Regions from separate parts of the Methylobacterium sp. WL69 genome, predicted to be linked through region 2. Evidence: predicted binding sites of a transcription regulator. Region 2 holds the regulator's gene; each other region holds the start of a gene.
What was found. The regulator LexA, encoded in region 2, represses DNA repair genes until DNA is damaged. The targets are predictions, from matches to a motif close to TGTTCNNNNTGTGTTCNG.

Region 1 (4,226 bases), on a different contig from region 2:
TCGTGCGGCGCGGCGTGGCGAAGGACTCGCGGACTTCCGCCAGTTCGTCCTTGACGATGCCCATGATGCGCACGCGCGAACGCAGGATGTCGAGGTAATCGGCGATCTCGTCGGCGAGCTTCTGCAACTCGTCGCCGATCTCATCTCGGCCCAGCGCCGTGAGGCGCTGCAGGCGCAGATCGAGGATGGCGCGCGCCTGCACGTCCGAGAGGCGGTAGGTCTCATCGTCGTTGATGCGGTGGCGTGGGTCGTCCACCAGGGCGATGAGGGGCGCGATGTCCTTCGCCGGCCAGTCGCGACCCATCAGGGCCTCGCGGGCGGAGTTCGGATCGGGCGAGGTCCGGATGAGACGGATCACCTCGTCGATGTTGGCCACCGCGATGGCGAGGCCGCACAGGACATGGGCGCGCTCGCGGGCCTTGTTGAGGAGGAACTTGGTCCGCCGAGAGACGACTTCCTCGCGAAAGTCGACGAAGGCCTGGAGCAGGTCCTTCAGGTTCATTAGTTCGGGGCGGCCGCCGTTGAGCGCCACCATGTTGCAGCCGAACGACGATTGCAGGGGCGTGAACCGGTAGAGCTGGTTCAGCACCACGTCCGCCATGGCATCGCGCTTGATCTCGACGACGATGCGCATGCCGTCGCGGTCGGATTCGTCGCGAAGATCGGAGATGCCCTCGACGCGCTTCTCCTTCACCAGCTCGGCGATCTTCTCCATGAGCGTTGCCTTGTTCACCTGATACGGGATCTCGGTGAAGATCAGAGCCTCGCGCTCCTTGCGCAGCTCCTCCACGTGGGATTTCGCCCGCATGATGATGGAGCCGCGCCCCGTGGCGTAGGCCTGGCGCGTGCCGGCCCGGCCCAGGATCGAGCCGCCCGTGGGAAAGTCGGGGCCGGGCACGATCTCGGTCAGCCCCTCGATGGACAGGCCGGGATCGTCGATGAGGGCGATGCAGGCGTCGATGAGCTCGCCGAGGTTGTGCGGCGGGATGTTGGTGGCCATGCCCACCGCGATGCCGCCGGCGCCGTTGGCCAGCAGATTCGGGAACCGGGCGGGCAGGACGGTCGGCTCTTCCCGCGACTCGTCGTAGTTCGGCTGGAAATCGACGGTGTTCTTGTCGATGTCGGCTAAGAGCGCGTTGGCCGGCTTGGCGAGGCGCGATTCGGTGTAGCGCATGGCCGCCGGTGGATCGCCGTCGACGGAGCCGAAATTGCCCTGCCCGTCGATGAGCATGAGCCGCATCGAGAAGTCCTGCGCCATGCGGACCAAGGCGTCGTAAATCGATTGGTCGCCGTGCGGATGGTAGAGACCGATGACGTCGCCGACGATGCGGGCCGACTTGACGTATTTGCGCTCGGGCAGATGCCCGCTCTCGTAGGCCGAGTACAGGATGCGCCGGTGCACCGGCTTGAGGCCGTCGCGGGCATCGGGCAGGGCCCGGCTCACGATGACGCTCATGGCGTAATCGAGATAGGAGCGACGCATCTCGTCGACGATGGAAACCGGCTTGATGTCGGAGGCGGGGGGCGCTCCGGCGCCGGGAATGTCGTTCTCTGCCAAGGTTCTGGATCTCTGCCTGGTGGGCGCCCGAAGCGCGGGGCGTCGGACGACGACGGCTCCTCGCGGGGTGTTTGATTCTGCGGGGGCAATCGCCCTGGTTCGCACGGGCGAACCGGGCCGCGCCTGCCCCTATCGCTTCCTATAAACGATTAGGAAGCGACCCGCCACAGATCGCCACATCCCGCCGCGGGAAAGCCGTGGATCGGCAACGGCTTGTACCGGACGCACCGGAATTCGTGCGCGTCACCCGCGTTTCGCCCGAGCCCGTACCGTCCCACTCTGCCGGCGCTCGTTGAAACGGGCGACGCTTCGGAGGAATCGAGAAGGGCGCGACACCCTTCGGTGCCGCGCCCTATCCTGTGAAAGCTAGAACGGGATGTCGTCGTCGAGGTCGTAGTTCGGCTTCGAACCGCCACCGCCGCCGCTCGAGGGGGCCGGCCGCCGGTCGCCGCCGCCCGAAGGACGCCCGCCGCCGGAGGACCGACCGCCGCCACCTCCGCCGTACTCGCCGCCACCGCCACCGAAATCGCCGCCACGGCTGATCTGGCCGCCGCCCTCCTCGTCGGCGCCCATCTCGCCGCCGGCGCCGCCGCCTGAGCGGCCGTCCAGCAACGTGAGTTCACCACGGAAGCGCTGAAGCACCACCTCGGTGGTGTACTTCTCAACGCCGGACTGGTCGGCCCATTTGCGAGTCTGGAGTTGGCCCTCGATGTAGACCTTCGAGCCCTTGCGCAGGTACTGCTCGGCGACCCGGGCGAGGTTCTCGTTGTAGATCACCACCGCGTGCCACTCGGTCTTCTCCTTACGCTCGCCCGACATCTTGTCCTTCCAGGACTCCGATGTGGCGATACGCAGGTTGACGACGGGATCGCCGGAGGCGAGGCGCCGCGTCTCGGGATCGCGCCCGAGGTTGCCCACCAGAATCACCTTGTTCACGCTGCCGGCCATGCCGCTCTCTCCTCTCGATCGATCTCACCGCGCGCCGGGCGAAGCCCGGCCCGGTGACGGGCCGCACGCGTCGGCGTCGCCTGTCATGGGCCCAGTTGGGAGCGCCGGCAATCGTCGGCAGACGGGTTGTCCCCGAGACTCACGCGTCGTCTCGCGCGCCACGAATGTTCTATCTTTGTCCGAATTCGTCGACAAGGAGCCGCCTGGTCCGATCAAGCGATCTTCACGAGCAGCTTGCCGAAGTTGCGGCCCTTGAGCAGCCCGGCAAAGGCGGTCGGCGCGTTTTCCAGGCCTTCCACGATGTCTTCGCGGTGAACGATGGCGCCCTGGTTCAGCCAGCCGCCGACTTCGCGCAGGAACTCGGCCTCCTGGGCGGCGAAATCCCAGACGATGAAGCCCTGCAGGCGGAGACGCTTCGACAGCACCGCGCGCATGAGGAGCGGGATGCGGTCGGGGCCGGGCGGCAGGTCGGTGGCGCTGTAGCCCGATACGAGGCCACAGACCGGGATGCGCGCGAACGTGTTCAGGAGCGGCAGCACGGCGTCGAAGACCGCACCGCCGACATTCTCGAAATACACGTCGATGCCATCCGGACAGGCGGCCGCGAGGGCGTCGGGAAAGTCGTCGGCGCGGTGGTCGATGGCCGCGTCGAACCCGAGGGTGTCGATGAGGTAGGTACACTTCTCGGGTCCCCCGGCGACACCGACGGCACGAGCGCCCTTCCGCTTGGCGATCTGCCCGACGAGGGAGCCGACCGGGCCGGTGGCCGCGGCCACCACCACGGTCTCGCCGGGCTTCGGGGCACCGATGTTCAGAAGCCCCGTATAGGCGGTCATGCCCGGCATGCCGAGGACGCCGAGTGCCGTGCTGACGGGCGCCACGGCGGGGTCGAGCTTGCGCAGGCCCTCGCCGTCGGAAGTGTAGAACTCCTGCCAACCGCCGAAGCCCACCACGGTCTCGCCGACCTCGAACCCGGGATGGTTCGAAGCGATGACGTCGGCCACCGTCGCACCCACCATGGTGTCGCCGATGGCCACGGGCTCGGCGTAGGACTTCGCCGCGCTCATCCGCCCGCGCATGTAAGGGTCGAGGGAGAGGAAGCGGTTGGCGAGCAGCACTTCGCCATCACGCGGCGTCGGCACCCGGCCTTCCTCCAGGCGGAAATGGTTCTCGTTGGGCTCGCCGTGAGGGCGGGCGGCCAGGACGATACGGCGGTTCATGGGACTCGCGGTGGTCATGGTCGGGCTCCTACGGATCGGGTATGGGTCGCAGATTGGTACGCGCGTCCGAAAAGCAATTTCGGATAGAGTTCGTGGGCCGTTCCCGTGCGTTGACCCGTATCCTGGGAGGGCACGATGATACGCGGATTCTTGCTGACGATGGCGGTATTCCTGGCGGGCACCGGCGCGCGCGCCGCGGACGATCCCCTGGGGGCCCATCGTTGGGCGCATCGGGTCGTTGTGATTTCGGCGCCCGCCACTGATGATTCCCGCCTGCTGGCCCAGCGAGCCGCCCTGGCGGCCCTGCCCGACGCGCTGCGGGCACGGGACCTCGTGGTGCTGGAAGCCGTGGGTGCGGAAGCCCCGGCCCGGCGCCTGCGCGAATCCCTGAAGCTTCCGCCGGACACGTTCCGGGTGGTCCTCGTCGGCAAGGACGGCGAAGCCAAGCGTATTGCGGCTGAGCCGCTGCCGGTCGAGGCGTTGTTCTCCACCATCGACGC
Region 2 (4,226 bases):
ATCCGCCTCGGTCATTCTGTGCCGAAGGACCGAATCGCCGTCGCGGAAAGCGGCATCTCCGGTCACGCCGACGTGGTGCAGCTCGGACAGAACGGCCTTCGCACGATCCTCGTCGGCGAAAGCCTGATGCGCCAGGACGATGTCGCGGAAGCGACCCGGCACCTGCTCTTCGGGGACGCGTGAGGACCGGGCCATGGCCGAACTGACCCATCTCGACGCGGCGGGCGCGGCCAACATGGTCGATGTCTCGGACAAGGCCGCCACCACCCGTACGGCCCGTGCCGTCGGCACGGTGGTGATGCTTGCCGAGACCCTGGCGCTCATCCGCGAGGGCGATGCCAAGAAGGGTGACGTCATCGGCACGGCGCGGCTCGCCGGCATCATGGCGGCCAAGCGCACCCATGAACTCATCCCCCTCTGCCACCCGCTCCTGATCTCCAAGGTCCGGGTCGATTGCGAAGTCGACGAGGCCCTGCCGGGCCTGCGGATCAGCGCCGAGGTCAAGGTCCTCGGGCCGACCGGCGTCGAGATGGAGGCCCTCACCGCCGTCTCGGTGGCGTGCCTGACCATCTACGACATGGTGAAGGCCGCCGACCGGGGTATGCGCATCGAAGGCATCCGGCTCCTGTCCAAGGATGGCGGTCGCTCAGGCGCCTACCTGGCGGAGGATGCCGTTTGAGCGGGCCGATCCCCGTCGCAGAAGCCCTGCGCCGGATTCTCGCCGGGCTCCCGGGGCCCGTGACGTCCGAAACCGTCGCCATCGCGGAGGCCGCCGGCCGGACCCTCGCCGAGGCGGTGTGCGCCACCCGCACCCAGCCCCCCTTCCCCGCCTCGGCCATGGACGGCTACGCTGTGCGCGCCGAGGACATCGCTGCTTGCCCGGCGACGTTGCGGGTCATCGGCACGAGTGCCGCCGGCCACGGCTTCACCGGTCCGCTCGGCGCGGGTGAGGCCGTGCGGATCTTCACCGGCGCCCCGGTGCCCGAGGGCGCCGATGCCATCCTGATCCAGGAGAACGCCGAGGCGGCGGACGGCATGGTAACCGCCCGCGAACCCGTGGCGGCCGGTCGTTTCGTGCGCCCGAGTGGCCTCGATTTCCGCGAGGGCGATGCGCTTCTTCACGCCGGTGACACCCTGGACGCCCGCCGCACGGCGCTCGCCGCCGCCGCCGGCCACGGCCGGCTCAGCGTGCGCCGACGCCCGCGCGTGGCGATCCTCGCCACGGGCGACGAGCTCGTGCGGCCCGGCGAGCCGGCGCGCTGGGACCAGATCGTCGCCTCCAATGCCCTCGCGGTGGCGGCCCTCGCCCGCGAGGCCGGCGCGGAGACCATCGATCTCGGCATCGCCGGTGATAGCCTGGAGGCCCTGGAGGCGGCACTTCTGCACGCTGCCGAAGCGCGGGCCGACATCCTCGTGACCCTCGGGGGGGCCTCGGTGGGGGACCACGACCTCGTGCAATCGGCCCTGACCCGCCAAGGTCTCGAACTCGGATTCTGGCGTGTGGCGCTCCGCCCAGGCAAGCCGCTGATGCACGGGCGCCTCGGTGCCGCCACGGTGATCGGATTGCCCGGCAACCCGGTCTCGTCCATCGTCTGCGGCCTGCTCTTCGTCGTGCCGGCGATCCGGGCGCTGCTGGGTGATCCTCACGCCGGGAAGGATCGCAGCGAACCCGCTTGTCTCGGCCACGACATGCCGGCCAATGACGGCCGCCAGGATTACCTGCGCGCACGCCTCGACACCGCGCCCGACCGGCTGCCGATCGTCTTCGCGGAGAACCGGCAGGATTCGTCCATGCTTTCCGTCCTCGGCCACGCCGAGGCCCTGCTGATCCGGCCGCCCCACGCCGAGGCCGCCAAGGCCGGTGATCTCTGCCGCATCCTACGCCTCGACCGGCGCATCCTGTAGATCCGTGGGATCGAAGGGCGAAGCGCTCGGGCGATCCGCGAGCGTCCGCGAGACGCGCCTCATACGAGACCGTTTCTGGTTCGAAGCCGGGGAGCCAGGGTGCATACCGGTGCGAACGTTTACGTACGAAGTTGCAACTTTCGACAGAACCCTTGCGGAACACTTCCAGAACGTCTAGCGTGTTCGTGATTTGTTTCTGCAGCCTGTGCTGCCTTCATCTATCGCAGGAAGAGTGTCGGCATGTTGACGCGTAAGCAGCTGGATCTGCTCCAGTTCATCCAGCAGAGAATGAGCGAGGGCGGTGTCCCGCCATCATTCGACGAAATGAAGGACGCCCTCGATCTGAAGTCGAAGTCGGGCATCCATCGCCTGATCACGGCCCTGGAGGAACGCGGGTTTCTGCGCCGCCTGCCGAATCGCGCGCGGGCCATCGAGGTGATCCGCATGCCAGAAAGCCTTGGCGGTCAGGCCGGCGCCGTGAAGGCGTCGCCCCCTCCGGAGACGCGGCGTTTCACCCCGAGCGTCGTCGAGGGCGGCAAGGGCAAGGCGCCCGTCGAAAGGATGCCGGCGGCGCGGTTGCCGACGACGCGTGCGACGGACGGCGATGGCCGCGCCATCACCATCCCGGTCATGGGTCGCATCGCGGCCGGCACGCCCATCTCGGCGATCCAAGAGCAGAGTCATTCCGTGACCCTGTCACCGGATTTTCTGTCCGGTGGCGAGCACTACGCCTTGGAGGTACGTGGCGATTCGATGGTGGATGCCGGCATTCTCGACGGCGATCTCGTCGTGATCCGCAAGCAGGATACGGCCAACACCGGTGACATCATCGTCGCCCTCATCGACGATGAGGAGGCGACCCTGAAGCGCCTGCGCCGTCGTGGTTCGTCGATTGCCCTGGAAGCGGCCAACCCGGCCTACGAGACCCGCGTTCTCGGTCCCGATCGCGTCCAGATCCAGGGACGCCTCGTCAGTCTGGTCCGACGCTACTGAAGGGGTTCGCCCGAACCTTCCGGCGACAAGTCGGGTTCATCAGTTTCGAGCACTTTTGGCGTGGCGGGAACCGTGTTCGCGGGAGCGGCCGTCGATTTTGGTGGCCGCAACGGGCGCCATGGCACCACATCGGTCGAACGTCGCGCCGTCGTCACGACTGGATCTCCCGCCGCCGGGAGGCGGATTGCCGTCGCGCCATGCGCGGCGAGGAAGGGCCGGTCGAGGATATGCTTGGCGGTGCAGCCGGGGGGCGCTTCCCGGCGGCTGATCAGGATGTCGGCCCGGGCGCAATCCTCCCCCAGGGCGCGCTTGTCTGTGACGAGGGCGATCACCCGTCCGTCCGGCATCCGCGCCGCGCAACCGAGACGATCGCAACGGGCCGTCGGCAGGGCGAGGACGGTTCCGGCTTTGCGTCCATCGCCATCGGCCTTGAGCCATTGCTCCATCACGAAGTTGGGCGGTTTTCCGAGGGTGGCCAAGCGACCGTCGGCAGCGCGGATCGCGACGCCCGCTCCCTCACGGTCGATGTAGATGTCCGGCCGCATCGGGCTCGCAGCGAGGGCGACGCCGAACGCCATCGGCAGTAGGCCGAGCCAGTGCAGTCGCGACACCGGCAGCGTGAGGGCGACGAGGCCCAGGGCCATCGCCGCCAGGGCCGCGGGCCCGAAGGCCGGCACCACGTAGGTGGCGCGCTCGAAGCCGGCGATCCAAGTGGAGATGGTCAGCATGCCGCGCACGGCGAGGCCCATGAGCCACCACACCGGCTGATCGAGGGCGAAGGGGTAGGCCAGGATGCCGAGGACTGCCGCCGGCATGACGGCGAGCGATACCAGCGGCAGAGTCAGAGCGTTGCCGACGAGGCCGAAGGGTTGGATCGTCTGGAAATGATAGGTGGCGAACGGGGCCGTGGCGAATTGCGCGACGAGGGTCGTCGCCAGGGTGCCGATGATGGCCGTGGCGACCCAGATGGCGGCGCGGCCGATGGGGCCCGCGCTCTGTCCGCGCAGGCCCAGGGCGCCGATGAGGGGAGCGCAGGCGATGAGGCCGGCCACCGCCCCGAACGACATCTGGAAGCTCGGGCCGAGGAGTCCGTCCGGTTCGCGGGCCAGGGCAATGAGGGCCGCGAGGGCGAGGTTGCGCATGCTGAGGGCCGGCCGGTCCACGAGGATCGCGCCCAGCATGACGAGCGTCATGATCAGGGCGCGCTCCGCGGCGATGTCCCAGCCGGAGAACACGCAATAGGCCGTCACCCCCGCCATGGCGAAGGCGGCGGCGATCTTCTTGATCGGCCAGCGCAGGGCGAGCACGGGCACCAGGGCGAGGAGTGC
Region 3 (4,226 bases), on a different contig from region 2:
TCGCCGGGGGTAGTTGAGGCGGGCCGTGCGGAGACCCATGCAGAAGATCATCGCCCTCGACTTCGAGACCGCCAACGAGCGGCGCGACAGTGCCTGCGCCGTCGGTTTGGCCTGGATCGCGGACGGCGCCGTGGTGCGTCGGGAATCGCGGCTGATCCGGCCGCCGGAGCTGCGGTTCTCGCCGGGCAACATCCGGGTCCACGGCATCGTGCCGGCGGATGTGCGGACGCAGCCGACGTTTCCGGAGGTGATGGCCGAGTTCCTGCCGGACCTCGCGAGCGGCCTGGTGCTCGCCCACAATGCCGGCTTCGACATGGGGGTCCTGCGCGCGTCACTCTCCGCCTACGGCCTGCGCCCGCCGGCCTTCTCCTATCTCTGCACCCTCCAGATCGCCCGCCGGGTGTTTCCGGCGGAGGAAGGCTGCGGACTCGGCAAGGTTGCGGCGCGCCTCGGCATCCGCTTCGAGCACCATGACGCCGGCGAGGATGCCTATGCGTGCGCCGAGATCGCCCTGGCGGCCGTGCGCCGGACGGGGGCGCCCGATGTCTTCGGCTTGTCCCGCGCCATCCGTCTGCCGGTCACGACGGTGCCGGAGGGACCGGACCGTGCCATGCCGCCGCGCGCCGTTCCAGGGGGGGTGCCGGACCGTACCGGCTCGGCGGCGCGACGGGTGCAGGCGCTCAGTTTTGCCGTGAAGGGCCGGCGCGGCGACCGCTACGCCGTCACCCTGGAGGACCGGGCGACGGGTCTGCGCCTGCGCTGCACCTGCATGGCGGGGCGCTACGGCACCAACTGCCGTCACGTCGCGGCCCTGCTCGACGGCGACATCACCGATCTGTTGTCCGGCAACCACGATGACGTCGAGCGCCTGCGCCTGCGGATGCAAGCGGCCGCCGAGTCCTGACGTTCAGGACCGCTCGAGGCGGGCCGTCAGCCGGCGCACCGCCACCCGCCGGACGAAGCGCGGGCCGGCGAGCAGGCGTTCGCGGCGGACGAGGTCGCCCGGACGGGGCGCGCCGACGCCGATGACGCCCTCGCCCCGGGCGGCGAGGCGGGCCGGCAAACCCGTATGCGGGCGGCGCAGGCGGGCCAGGGTCACGTCGGGCCGGGCGGTCCCGATGAAGCGGTCGAGGATGCGGATCCAGCCCTCGGCCGGCACGTCGCCGGCCTCCAGGCACAGGACCCATTCGCGCCTTGCTGCCTTCGCGCCGGCCGACCACGCCGACCCGCCGCGCGGGTGCAGGACCAGCTTGGCACCCGTGGCCTCCGCGACGGTGTCGATGGCCGCGCTGTGGCTCGACGCGACGATGACCGCATCGCCGACGAGCCCGGCGGCGACGCCGGCCACGAGGGCGCCGAGGGTGTCGGCGAGCCGGTCGACCGCCTCGGGATCGGTCGGCCGCGCCACATGGATCAGAGCGGAGATCATGCCCGCGCATACCGTATTTTCGCGCCGACTGAAGCCGTCGGCGGGGCCGGTTTGCTGACGGAAGCGCGCAGGCCGGGACCCAAACCGGTCTTTGCCTGGATTATGTGCAGCCCCTCCGAGCTGTGTTCATGGTATGTTCCTTCCCTGACGTGACGGAGGACTGGCAGGGTGCGGGGATCGGCGGGTCAAGGGGCATCGGACGCCGCGCGCCGCCTTGCCGGCACGACGCGTCCGGGCGAGGCGCGGCGCGGGCGCGGTGCCACGGCCAATCCGGATGGGCGGTTCGAGGCGACGCGGCGCGAAAGCTTCGACGACGGCTGGGAGACCGAGGCCCCGGTCCCGTTGCGGACGGTGGTGACGGCCGAGCACGCCCGCACGATCATCAGCCGCAACACCTCCCCCGACATTTCCTTCGACCGCTCGATCAACCCCTATCGCGGCTGCGAGCACGGCTGCGTCTATTGTTTCGCCCGGCCCAATCACGCCTATGTCGGCCTTTCGCCCGGCCTCGATTTCGAGACGCGGCTGTTTCACAAGCCGGAGGCGGCCAAACTCCTGACGGCCGAATTGTCGGCGCCGGGCTACCGGCCTGCCACCATCGCGCTGGGAACGGCGACGGACCCGTACCAGCCCATCGAGCGCGAGCATCGCCTCACCCGGAGCGTCCTCGAAGTGCTCGCGCGGTTCCGGCACCCCGTGGGAATCGTCACCAAGTCGAACCTCGTGGTGCGCGACCTCGATCTTCTCACCGACCTCGCCCGGGACGATCTCGTGAAGGTCGCCGTTTCGGTCACCACCCTCGATCCCGACCTCGCCCGCCGCCTGGAGCCGCGCGCGCCGCATCCGAAGAAGCGCCTCGAGGCCATCGAGCGCCTGAGTGCGGCGGGAATTCCCGTCATGGTCATCGCCGCCCCGGTGATCCCGTCGCTGAACGACCATGAGATCGAGGCGATCCTGACCGCCGCCCGCGAGCGCGGCGCGCGGGAAGCGAACCACGTGCTGCTGCGCCTGCCCCTGGAACTCGACGCCCTCGTGGACGACTGGTTCGCCGAGCATTATCCGGGGCGCCGCGCGCACGTGATGTCCCTGGTGCGCCAAGCCCGCGGCGGGCGTGCCTACGATGCGGAGTACGGCCGCCGCATGGTCGGGGCCGGGCCCTACGCCGACCTCATCGTCCGCCGCATGCGCCTCGCCCGGCGTCGCCTCGGCTACCCCGAGGAGCGCTTGAAGCTCAGGACCGACCTGTTCGCCCGGCCGACGGCGCAGCTGTCGCTGTTCTGAGGGCGGACTCGGGCCCGTGGATGCGGGCCTCCGGCGCGTGGGCGCGGGTTTCGGGTGCGTAGGCGCGGGTGAAGCTGCAGCGGTGATGCGCCGAGCGTCCGAGGGTCGCCAAGCCGGCGAGGTGGGTCTTGGTGCCGTAGCCGACGTTGCTGTCCCAGCCATAGGCCGGGTGGCGCCGGGCGAGCGATCGCATCACCGCGTCCCGCACGGTCTTGGCGACGATGGAGGCGGCGGCGATCTGCGGCACGATGCGGTCGCCGCCGATGACGGGACGGCAGAGGGCGAGGCCGGGGATCGCGTCGCGGCCATCGACCAGCACCGGGGCATCGAGGCCGAGGCGGCGGACGGCGCGCGCCATGGCGTCGAGGGTGGCGCCGCGCACGTTGATCCGATCGACGAGGGCCCGCGACCCGGCCGCCAGGGCTACCCGGGCATGGGCGCGGATGAGGGGGGTCAGACGCTCGCGCTCCGCCCGCTTCAGGCGCTTCGAATCGTCGAGCGCCGCCAGGATCTCCCCCGGAATCGCCCGGGGGTCGAACCACACCGCCGCGACGACCACGGGTCCGCACAGCGCCCCGCGCCCGACCTCGTCGCACCCGATCACGGCCGGATAATTGTTCGCCTGAGCGGCATCGAACGGAAGCATACGGGGGACACGCGGCGTCGGGGCTGGGGGCGGACCCTGCCAGTCCGGCCCGGCCGAGTCACCACGCCGGGGCGCTGCGTCCCGTGTTCACACCGAGACGATCGCCGCGGGGGCCGGGGCGCGTGCGGGGGCCGGGCGTGCCATGGGCCTCGGCGATGTTGCCGTAGAATTGCCGCGCGCTCTCGGCCCAGGTGTAGCGCAGGGCCTGCGCCCGGCACCGGTCGCGCGGGACGTTCAGGGCCGCGAGGGCCGCCCTGCGGAGATCGTGGTCAAGCACCCCCGCATCCGTGCCGCCGATGACGTCGAGGGGACCGGTGACCGGATAGGCCGCCACGGGCACGCCGCAGGCGAGCGCCTCCAGGAGGACGATGCCGAACGTGTCGGTGAGACTCGGGAACACGAAGACATCGGCGGCGGCATAGACCGCCGCCAGGGCCGCCCCCGTGCGGGTGCCGAGGAAATGTGCGTCGGGGGCGAGGGAAGCGAGGCGCGCCCGGTCCGGCCCGTCGCCCACCACCACCTTTGAGCCGGGCAGGTCGAGGCTGAGGAAGGCGGCGATGTTCTTCTCGACGGCCAGGCGCCCGACGAACAGGAAGACCGGCCTGGGCAGGCCGGCGAGGGGATCGACGTCGCCGGATTTGGGTTGGAAAACGTCGGTATCGACGCCGCGCGTCCACCGCATGAGGTTGGTGAAGCCGCGCGCCGAAAGGTCCCGCTCCAAGGACGGCGTGCTGACCATGGTCCCGTTGGCCGCCCCGTGGAACCGGCGCAGCCAGGCGTAGCTCCAGGATTCCGGCACCGGCGCGCGGGCGGCGAGGTATTCGGGGAAGCGGGTGTGGTAGCTCGTGGTGAACGGCCGGCGATGGCTCA

Region 1: ssb (single-stranded DNA-binding protein) is a predicted target of LexA. The motif match lies at 2,672-2,689, and genes of this name have one in related genera.
Region 3: FV218_RS04740 (PA0069 family radical SAM protein) is a predicted target of LexA. The motif match lies at 1,553-1,570, and genes of this name have one in related genera.

Annotation. Positions count from the first base shown of each region.
Region 1 is NZ_VRUZ01000004.1:76,302-80,527, reverse strand. It holds gene gyrA (DNA gyrase subunit A) at 1-1,558, opposite strand, end outside; gene ssb (single-stranded DNA-binding protein) at 1,925-2,506, opposite strand; gene FV218_RS02555 (NADP-dependent oxidoreductase) at 2,719-3,744, opposite strand; gene FV218_RS02550 (DUF4174 domain-containing protein) at 3,886-4,226, shown strand, end outside.
Region 2 is NZ_VRUZ01000001.1:125,638-129,863, reverse strand. It holds gene trpC (indole-3-glycerol phosphate synthase TrpC) at 1-183, shown strand, start outside; gene moaC (cyclic pyranopterin monophosphate synthase MoaC) at 194-679, shown strand; gene glp (gephyrin-like molybdotransferase Glp) at 676-1,905, shown strand; gene lexA (transcriptional repressor LexA) at 2,146-2,898, shown strand; partial or broken gene FV218_RS00575 (ComEC/Rec2 family competence protein) at 2,892-4,226, opposite strand, start outside.
Region 3 is NZ_VRUZ01000009.1:36,367-40,592, forward strand. It holds gene FV218_RS04730 (3'-5' exonuclease) at 38-904, shown strand; gene FV218_RS04735 (hypothetical protein) at 908-1,429, opposite strand; gene FV218_RS04740 (PA0069 family radical SAM protein) at 1,598-2,710, shown strand; gene FV218_RS04745 (ribonuclease HII) at 2,661-3,356, opposite strand; gene FV218_RS04750 (glycosyltransferase family 1 protein) at 3,415-4,226, opposite strand, start outside.